DNA from 2 places in the Pectobacterium parmentieri genome. Region 1 is predicted to be linked to the other one. Evidence: predicted binding sites of a transcription regulator. Region 1 holds the regulator's gene; the other holds the start of a gene.

Region 1 (5,431 bases):
GATTTGAACCAACCTCATCAGCGTGATAAGACGTTTGTCGATTTATACTAAAGTTTTACGTAACGCATGAAGTGCTGAGGCAAGGTGTGACCGCCACACCTTGCCGCAGAAAAGCGTGGAATTTAGGGTTGGTTCAGCAATTTGGGAATTTCCCGCAGGAACCAGGATTTCGCCTCGCCCATGCTGTCTCGTCGCCACGCCATAATAATCTGACTTTCCATTTGATGTTCTGGCCCAATCACCAGTAAACGCCCTTCGGCAATATCCTGCGCCACCATCGGGTAAGGCATGGTTGCAACACCTAATCCAGCCAGCAATGCACGTCGTTTATCATCTAGCGAGCTCACCGTCAGACGCTGCTGCTTATCCAGCAATTGCACGGTCAGAACTGGACGTTCACGCGCGGTATCTGCGACGGCAATTCCACGGTATTTCACACGAGTCGCATCCGACAGCGGCTCAGGCTCCTGATGGATGGGATGCTCTGGGCTAGCGACGTAAACGTTGTTCATCGTGTACAATTTGCGGGTATTCATCTCAGAAGACGCACGAAAATGCATGTCTGGCGCAATCACGATATCGGCACGCCCTTGTTCAAGACGCTCCCACGCCCCTGCCAGCACTTCCGTCAGAATCGATACCTGCGTATTTGCTTTGAGCGCCAGTTTATCGATTAGGGGAAAAATCCGCTGAGTTGGAATCAGGGCTTCCGTCACAATCGTCAGGTGCGTTTCCCAACCGCGAGCCAGCGCTTCCGCATCGGTGGTGAGCTTATCTGCGGCTTCCAGCAAAATACGCCCACGTTCCAGCAGCATGCGTCCGACATTCGTGAATTTAGTACGATGCCCGGAGCGATCGAACAACACCACATCTAACTCTTCTTCCAGTTTCTGCATGGTATAGCTCAGTGCCGAAGGCACCCTACCCAGCTCGTCTGCCGCAGCGGCAAAGCTGCCACGACGATCGATCGCATCCATCACCCTCAGGGCTTCCAGCGTCAATGCTCGTTCTCTCGCCATCTTCGTACTCATTCAGGAATTTTGAATATACCGACCAGATTAACTAGCTAACAATCCAACGTCCACACAATTACTATCGGTTTAAGAAATAATTATCTGGGGGATAAAAATTATGATCACACGAAGAGCAGCGGGGCAATGCGGCCAAGCCGACTATGGCTGGTTGCAGGCACGCTATACTTTCTCTTTCGGTCACTATTTTGACCCACAGTTGCTGGGCTATGCTTCTCTTCGCGTGCTCAATCAGGAAGTACTGGCACCGGGGGCATCATTCCAGCCGCGCACCTACCCACGGGTTGATATCCTGAACATTATTCTTCAGGGCGAAGCAGAATACCGTGACAGCAACGGCGGCCATATTCAGGCTAAAGCTGGCGATGTTTTGTTGCTCGCCACTCAGCCAAACGTCAGCTACAGCGAACATAATACCAGCGCCAGCAAGCCGTTAACACGGCTGCAATTATGGCTGAACGCCTGCCAGACCAGAGAGAACATCCCATTGCAGCGCATGGGACTCAATTCATCAAATCATACTCTGCTTGCCTCACCGGAAGGCGAGCAAGATAGCCTGCAACTGCGCCAACAGGTTTGGATCCACCATGTCGATCTCCAACCGGATGAACAAAGCACGATAGTGCTACAGGGAAATCAGGCGTATCTCCAACTGATTCACGGTTCAACGACGGTGAACGGTGGCCAGCACAGTGAAACATTACACTGCGGCGATGGTGCCTTCATCAAGGAAGAAACAGCGTTGACGCTACAGGCAGACACTCCTTTGCGGGCACTGCTCATCGATCTGGTCGTGTAGTTCTTCTTCCCGTCACCTTCGTAGGAAAACGCCGCTCACTCGGCGTTTTTATTCAGTCGTGGTAAGATATCCGTCTTGTTCCTCAATGTGTCAGGGTGATATGACAATGGATTCAACCAAACAGGACAAACTTCTTGCCCAGGCTGAACAGATTTGTCAGCAGCGCGCGGTGCGTCTAACGCCACAGCGGTTGGAGGTTTTACGCCTTATGGCACAACAGGCGGGTGCGATCAGCGCGTATGACCTGCTGGATCTTCTGCGACTCACTGAACCTCAGGCTAAACCGCCTACCGTGTATCGCGCCCTGGATTTTCTGCTGGAACAAGGCTTCATTCATCGCGTTGAATCAAACAACAGCTATGTGCTGTGCCACCACATCGAAGACCACAGCCATACGTCTGCCCTTTTCATCTGCGATCGCTGTGGACAAGTCACTGAACGTCAAACCGAGGGTGTGGAAGAAACGCTACGTAACTTAGCGCAGCAGTCAGGATTTACGCTGCGTCACAGCGTTGTGGAAGCTCATGGGTTATGTGGGGACTGTCAGGAAGTGGCATCATGCAAGCAGCCGGATCATTGCGATCACGACCATACTGTTCCGATTAAAAAACGATAGCCCCAAGGGCTATCGTTTTTTGCTAACGGCTAGCTCCAGTCGCTGTTACGAATAACGCCAACCGCTAAGCCTTCTATCGAAAAACTTTGCTGACGCAGGTCGACAACGATAGGGGCAAACTCTTCATTTTCAGCGAGAAGATGCACCGTATTCCCCTGCTTCTTCAAGCGCTTCACTGTCACTTCATCGTCAATACGCGCCACCACAATCTGGCCGTTGCGCACATCTTCTGTTTTATGTACGGCCAGCAAATCGCCATCCATAATGCCAATATTTTTCATTGACATACCGCTGACACGCAACAAAAAGTCGGCGCTAGGTTTAAACATGGCAGGGTCAACCTGATAGCGGCATTCGATATGTTCCTGTGCCAGCAAGGGTTCACCTGCGGCCACACGACCAACCAGAGGAATACCTGTCTCTTCTTCCATTAGCAGACGAATACCACGAGATGCGCCCGATACAATTTCAATAACGCCTTTACGCGCCAGCGCTTTCAGATGTTCTTCAGCCGCATTCGGAGAGCGGAACCCCAGTTGTTGGGCAATTTCCGCCCGCGTTGGCGGCATTCCGGTTTGCGCAATATGATCGCGGATCAGGTCATAAACCTGCTGCTGCCTTGCTGTTAATACTTTCATTCCGCCCCCTGGTTGTTTATACAGTCTTGCTGTGAGTATATACAGGTAAGGCACAATTGGGAATCGAGATATAGGCAAAGCCCCTGACTTTTATTCATTTATGCGGGGCGTCAGGCAAAATGTTGCCAGAGGATGCTGCCCCATACAACAGCGGCTAACAAGATGGCAACAAAGACAGCCGCCGACCCGATATCTTTCGCACGACCGGACAATTCGTGGTGCTCTAAACCAATGCGATCGACGACGGCTTCAATGGCGCTGTTAGCCAGTTCAAACAGCATAATCAATACCACAGAACCAATCAGCAGCAGTTTCTCAACCAGCGTAACCGGCAGTAAACAAGCAATAATAACGCCGACAATCGTCAGTATCGTTTCCTGACGAAACGCCGCCTCGTGCTGCCACGCCTGCTTCAGCCCTTTAAGGGAATAACCGGTAGCCTTAATAATCCGGGTCATCCCCGTTGCTTTATTCATTTATCCTCCATTTTTATACTCTAAATAATTCGCATTTTAACGCGCTTACGTTGTCTCATCACCACAGATCTCCGACGCAGTTTCTGGTATCCTTGCGGCGAATTGCTAACAAGAGGCTCCACGTTGTTATGTCAGGTTGGCGTAAAATTTACTATAAACTATTGAATCTCCCGCTGAAACTGCTGGTAAAAAGCAAAGTTATTCCCGCAGATCCAGTGGTCGAGTTGGGGTTAGATCCCTCACGTCCTATACTCTATGTTCTGCCTTATAACTCTCAGGCGGATCTCTTGACGCTACGCGCGAAATGTCTGGCATTGGGCTTACCCGATCCCTCGCAACCGTTCGAATTCAATGGCGTTGAACTCCCTAGCCACGTCTTTATTAATGACGGGCCGCGTGTCTTCCGTTATTACGTTCCCAAGCAGAAATCCGTCAAGCTATTCCACGACTATCTGGATCTGCATCGCGCCAATCCAGATTTAGACGTGCAGATGGTGCCCGTTTCCGTGATGTTTGGGCGCTCTCCAGGTCGGGAAGGTCATTCTCAGGCCACGCCACACCTGCGGTTACTCAACGGTATCGAAAAATTCTTTGCCGTACTGTGGCTAGGCCGCGACAGCTTTGTCCGCTTCTCCAGCCCGGTGTCGCTGCGCTATATGGCAACCGAGCATGGCACTGACAAAACCATAGCCCACAAACTGGCGCGCGTCGCGCGTATGCACTTCTCTCGCCAGCGTTTAGCGGCTGTTGGCCCACGCTTGCCGGTGCGTCAGGACCTGTTTAACAAGTTGCTGGATTCCAAAGCGATCAAGAAAGCCGTAGACGATGAGGCTCGCAGTAAGAAGATTTCTCATGAGAAAGCGCAGCAAAATGCGATTGCGCTGATGGAAGAAATCGCCGCCGATTTCTCCTACGAAGCGGTGCGACTGTCGGATCGCGTATTGAGCTGGACGTGGAACCGCCTTTATCAGGGGATCAACGTTCATAACGCCGAACGCGTTCGCCAACTGGCGCAGGATGGTCACGGCATTGTCTATGTGCCCTGCCACCGTAGCCATATGGATTATCTGCTGCTGTCCTACGTCCTGTACCATCAAGGCTTAGTCCCGCCGCACATCGCCGCAGGTATTAATCTTAATTTTTGGCCGGCGGGCCCGATCTTCCGCCGTCTTGGCGCGTTCTTTATTCGTCGAACCTTCAAAGGTAACAAACTCTATTCCACGATTTTCCGCGAATACCTGGGCGAGCTGTTTGCCCGTGGTTATTCAGTTGAATACTTCATGGAAGGCGGGCGTTCCCGCACGGGGCGTCTTCTGGATCCCAAAACCGGCACGCTGGCCATGACCATTCAGGCCATGCTCAGAGGCGGCACGCGCCCTATCACACTGGTGCCGATTTATGTCGGCTACGAACACGTGATGGAAGTCGGCACTTATGCGAAAGAGTTGCGCGGCGCGGTGAAGGAAAAAGAAGGCTTTATGCAGATGGTACGCGGTCTGCGCAAACTGCGTAACCTGGGTCAGGGCTATGTGAACTTCGGTGAACCGCTCCCGCTGACAACCTATCTGAACCAGCATGTACCTCAGTGGCGTGATGCGATTGATCCCATCGAGGCGCAGCGTCCAAGCTGGCTAACGCCGACAGTGCAGGATATCTCTATGGATATCATGGTGCGCATCAATAATTCGGCGGCAGCAAACGCGATGAACCTGTGCTCTACGGCGTTATTAGCATCGCGACAGCGTTCACTGACGCGTGAGCAAATGCACGAACAGCTCGATTGCTACCTGCAACTGCTGCGTCAAACTCCTTACCACAAGGATATTACGGCTCCCAAAAAGACAGCGAATGAATTGCTGGAACACGCGCTG
Region 2 (5,431 bases), 1.7 Mb from region 1:
GGTTCTGCCAGCGTCGCACCGTTCAACTGACGCTGTGCCAGCGGGAACAAAGTATCGTTGATGAGCGTAGATTTGCCCGATCCCGACACACCGGTGATGCAGGTAAACAGGCCAACTGGCAGCGTCAACGTGACGTCTTTCAGGTTGTTGCCCTTCGCGCCGATCAGCTTCAATACTTTGGTTGGATCCGCAGGTACGCGCTGCTTCGGTATTTCAATCTTGCGCTTACCGCTGAGGAACTGCCCCGTCAGCGACCCCGGCACCGCCATAATTTCTTCCATCGTGCCCTCGGCGACAATTTGTCCGCCGTGCACACCCGCACCGGGGCCAATATCAATCACATGGTCGGCAGCACGAATTGCGTCTTCATCGTGTTCCACCACAATGACGGTATTGCCCAAGTTGCGCAGATGAACCAGCGTTTCCAGCAGGCGCTCGTTGTCTCGCTGGTGCAGGCCGATAGACGGCTCATCCAGCACGTACATCACACCAACCAGCCCGGCACCGATCTGGCTCGCCAGACGAATACGCTGCGCCTCGCCGCCGGACAGCGTTTCCGCCGAGCGGGAGAGCGACAAATAGTTCAGCCCCACATTCACCAGAAACTTCAGCCGATCGCCAATCTCTTTTAGTACTTTCTCGGCGATTTGGGCACGCTGCCCGCTAAGCTTCATATTCTGAAAAAACGTCATCGCATGGCCAATGCTCATATCGGAAATCTGCGGCAACGTGGTTTGCTCAACAAACACGTTACGCGCTTCTTCACGCAGACGCGTCCCGCCGCAACTGGCGCAGGAGCGATTGCTGATGAATTTCGCCAACTCTTCGCGCACCGCCGTGGATTCCGTCTCTTTATAGCGGCGCTCCATATTGTGCAGCACGCCTTCAAACGGATGACGACGTACCGAGGTATCACCACGATCGTTGATATATTTGAATTCAACGTTCTCTTTGCCGGAGCCGTACAGAATCACTTTCTGCACCGCTGCAGTCTGGTCTTCAAACGGGGCATCGACGTCAAATTTGTAGTGCTCCGCCAGCGAGCGCAGCATCTGGAAATAATAGAAATTGCGGCGATCCCAGCCGCGAATCGCTCCGCCCGCCAGCGACAGCTCCGCGTTTTGCACCACGCGAACCGGATCGAAGAACTGCTGTACGCCCAGACCATCACAGCTTGGGCACGCGCCCGCCGGGTTGTTGAACGAAAACATACGCGGTTCCAGCTCGTGCATGCTGTAGCCACACACTGGACAGGCAAAATTCGCCGAAAATAGCAGTTCAGGCTGCGTTGGATCGTCCATATCGGCCACGACTACGCTACCACCGGACAGATCCAGCGCAGTTTCAAACGACTCCGCCAGGCGCTGCGCCAAGTCTTCTCGCACTTTAAAGCGATCGACGACAACTTCGATGGTGTGTTTTTTCTGTAATTCCAGTTTTGGCGGATCGGACAGATCGCACACCTCGCCGTCGATACGGGCGCGGATGTAACCCTGTGACGCCAGGTTTTCCAGCGTCTTGCTGTGCTCGCCTTTGCGATCTTTCACAATCGGCGCCAGCAGCATTAGGCGTTTACCTTCCGGCTGCGCCAGCACGTTGTCCACCATTTGGCTGACCGTCTGCGCATCCAGCGGCACATCATGCTCTGGGCAGCGCGGTTCACCCACGCGGGCAAACAGCAAACGCAGGTAGTCATGAATTTCGGTAATCGTCCCGACCGTCGAACGCGGGTTGTGTGAAGTGGATTTTTGTTCGATAGAGATGGCGGGCGACAGCCCTTCTATATGATCGACATCCGGTTTTTCCATCAGCGACAAGAACTGACGGGCGTAGGCGGAGAGGGATTCCACATAGCGCCGCTGCCCTTCGGCATACAGCGTGTCGAACGCCAGCGATGACTTACCCGAACCAGACAGACCGGTGATAACGATCAGCTTGTCACGAGGGATTATCAGATTGATATTCTTGAGATTATGGGTACGAGCACCACGAACTTCGATCTTATCCATTCACACACTTCCCGGAATAAAAACGGTTTGTCATCGTCTCCCGAACGGAGAGAACCGGTACGAAACGGACAATTATGGCACAAAAAAAACTGAATGAATATCCAGTATTAAACCCGTTTATTTTGCAAACGCTGCAAATCTGACTTTCATTTCTGAAGCCATTTCGCAGGTATGACAGAGAGTTTTCCCATGTTAAGATTGATCGTTTAGACTTAAAACAAATCTATCGATTCATCAGGAGATACGAGCATGGCCAGCAGAGGCGTTAATAAAGTGATTCTTGTCGGGAATCTGGGTCAAGACCCGGAAGTCCGCTATATGCCGAATGGTGGTGCAGTTGCCAACATCACGCTGGCTACGTCGGAAAGCTGGCGTGACAAGCAAACCGGTGAGCAGAAAGAGAAGACCGAATGGCACCGTGTGGTTCTGTTCGGCAAACTGGCAGAAGTTGCAGGCGAATACCTGCGCAAAGGCTCTCAGGTTTATATCGAAGGCGCACTGCAAACCCGTAAATGGGCCGATCAGGCTGGCGTAGAGCGCTACACCACCGAAGTCGTTGTTAACGTCGGCGGCACCATGCAGATGCTAGGTGGACGACAGGGCGGCGGCGCACCAGCAGGCGGTAATGCAGGTGGCGGTCAGCAGCAAGGCGGTTGGGGTCAACCTCAGCAGCCGCAGGGTGGCAACCAGTTCAGCGGCGGTGCGCAAGCTCAGCAGCGTCCGGCACAGAACAGCGCGCCCGCACAAAGTAACGAACCGCCAATGGATTTCGACGACGACATTCCGTTCTAGCGCATACCATAGACAATTCTGTAAAGTTTAGACCTGAAACCCTCGCACTGCGGGGGTTTTTCATTTTGTGGTGTATAGAGAAACCAAACATAAACAATCAACCAGGGAAATCATCACATCATGTGCGTTTCGTGCTCAGCGGTATAATCAGAGCACAATCGGTACAGTTATTTCTCCATTGCTACTGAAAAATAGCAACGCCTTATCAATGAGGTGTAAACGTTATATATGGAGATATACGTATGGAAAAAAATAGTACACGCCGCATAGCTACCAAGAATCGATCCCAAAACACGGTCAACAACACATCCTCGACACAGGCTAAGCACGCGGTAACAGGACGCTATTCTTTCAGGCTCGCTGCGCTTGCTGTGACCGTTTCAGGTTTGTTTTTTTCCTCACCCGGGCTAATGGCGGCAGAAACGGCAGCGACTGCCGATTTAGTTTTACGCAATGGCAATATTTATACCGTTAATCAGGGTCAGCCGTGGGCGGAAGCCGTCGCAGTACGCGATGGCCGTTATGTTTTCATCGGTTCAAATGCACAGGCGGCAGAGTTTATCGGCCCGAAAACGCAGGTGGTTGACCTCAATGGCAGTATGGCAATGCCGGGGATTAATGATGTCCATGCTCACCCGTTAGACGGCGGCTATGAAGATATTTATTCCTGTAACTTCGCGCAAACAAGCTCACTGGATGGCATTCTGAATCAGGTCAGTGAATGCGCGCAAAAAGCAGGACCGGGCGAATGGGTGGTCGGGTCTGCCTGGGGTAGCCCGCATATGGCAGAGCTGTCTACCGCCGAAGCGCTGGCGAAATTGGATAAAGTCAGTAACGGGCGTCCGGTCATTCTGCGTGATGATTCTTACCATAACCGCTGGATTAATAGTGAGGCGATGCGTCTGGCAACTATCACCGCCCAGTCCGTTAGCCCAGCCGGAGGCGTCATTGTTAAAGATGCCAAAACAGGCGAGCCTACAGGCCTGTTGCAAGAATTCCCCGCATTCCAGCATGTACAAAGTCTGGTTCCGGTACCCACAGAAGAGCAACGGCTGACATCAGGTCGCAGAGCCGCAAAAACGATGGTGTCGTTGGGCATTACTGGCGTGCAGGAAGCGGTCAGTTCAGAAGTGAATCTGCGCATCTGGAGCAAGATTGACCGGGCAGAAGGCCTGCCTCTGCGTATTATCGGCTCGATCGTCTCCACGCCGCTGTTGGATGAAGGCGCTGCGGGTCTGGAGTTGGTTGCCCGACGCGATGTCTACCGCACCACCAACTTCTTCCCCGATCGTTTTAAATTTGTGTTGGATGGTGTTCCACCGGCCCATACCGCAAAGCTGATTGATCCCTATCTGCCAACCAAAACCCATGGCGATCACTATCACGGTGATACGCACTACACCACCGAGCAAGTCGTCGAGATTCTGTCCAAGCTGGATAAACAAGGCATATCAACCAAGCTTCATGCTGCGGGAGATGGTTCACTGCGTCTGGCGCTGGATGCCGTTGAGCAGGTACGTAAAATTAATGGACCAAATGGTCCGATGCATCAAATCGCGCATACGCATTTGATTTCACCGCAAGATATGCCACGCTTCGCACAGTTGCGGGTTGCCGCCGACCTCTCGCCGATGCTGTGGTTCCCGTCCGATATGACTAACGCCAGTGTTGTGACCATTGGCGAAGAACGTATGAAGGACTTTGTCCCCACGGTTAAATTGTTACGTTCTGGCGCGGTAGTCGCTGGCGGCTCTGACTGGCCAGCCGGTGGCCCCACACCATCACCTTGGATCGGTATTGAAGGACTGGTAACACGCCAGAATCCGCTGGATGATGCACCCGGTACACTGGCCCCCGAAGAAGCCGTCGATCTGCCTGAAGCGATTCGTATCTATACCATCAACAGCGCAAAAACGATGGGCATAGAGAAAGAGACAGGCTCGGTCGAGCTGGGTAAATCCGCCGATCTAATCGTATTGGATCGCCACTTGTTCAACGTACCGATCAAACAGGTGCATCGTGCCAACGTGGTCAAAACGTATTTCAAAGGCCAGCTCGTCTATTCAGCGCCAGAGAAATCCTAACGTGCGGAACCGTCAATAATATTAGGTAATTTTCAGGGGCGTCGATGCAGACGCCCCTTTAACACCGTCTTCATCTCCTTCTAATTGGTCTGCATCTCTCTCAATAAGTGGCTGGGTATATCCGTCTATTTCATTGCTATCTTATTCCTATCTTATTGCTATAAAAATCAGCCTGATTTTCAGCACCCATCCGTAACAACAAAATATCGCGACAATATGAGAGTAAAAATAATGAATTTAGATCGAGAAATTATGATTAATTCAGCCGAGCCAGAAGATTACGATCAATGGCTACCCTATTGGGAAAGTTATCAGGCGTTCTATAACGTCCAGCTTACCGATGACGTCACTAAAACAACTTGGGATCGCTTTTTTAAAGCAGAGATTCCCGTTCACTGTGCCATAGCACGGGAAGGAGCACACATTATCGGCTTCGCACATTTTGTTTTTCACGATTCCACCTGGGGCGTAAACCCTTATTGTTACTTAGAAGATCTTTTCGTTGCCCCCACCGCTCGCGGTAAATGCGTTGGCAAAAAACTGATT

The links. Region 1 encodes LexA, which represses DNA repair genes until DNA is damaged. Its sites were predicted from a motif close to TNCTGTATGTACATACAGNA; they were not measured.
Region 2: the regulator LexA is predicted to act here: its motif matches at 2,097-2,116, upstream of uvrA (excinuclease ABC subunit UvrA).

What each region holds. Positions count from the first base shown of each region.
Region 1 covers NZ_CP015749.1:3,376,116-3,381,546, forward strand. Annotated here, with positions in the region: gene A8F97_RS15285 (glutathione S-transferase family protein) at 1-51, shown strand, start outside; gene A8F97_RS15290 (LysR family transcriptional regulator) at 123-1,019, opposite strand; gene A8F97_RS15295 (pirin family protein) at 1,132-1,830, shown strand; gene zur (zinc uptake transcriptional repressor Zur) at 1,937-2,446, shown strand; gene lexA (transcriptional repressor LexA) at 2,476-3,084, opposite strand; gene A8F97_RS15310 (diacylglycerol kinase) at 3,195-3,560, opposite strand; gene plsB (glycerol-3-phosphate 1-O-acyltransferase PlsB) at 3,689-5,431, shown strand, end outside.
Region 2 covers NZ_CP015749.1:78,691-84,121, reverse strand. Annotated here, with positions in the region: gene uvrA (excinuclease ABC subunit UvrA) at 1-2,009, opposite strand, end outside; gene ssb1 (single-stranded DNA-binding protein SSB1) at 2,259-2,801, shown strand; gene A8F97_RS00355 (amidohydrolase) at 3,044-4,885, shown strand; gene A8F97_RS00350 (GNAT family N-acetyltransferase) at 5,117-5,431, shown strand, end outside.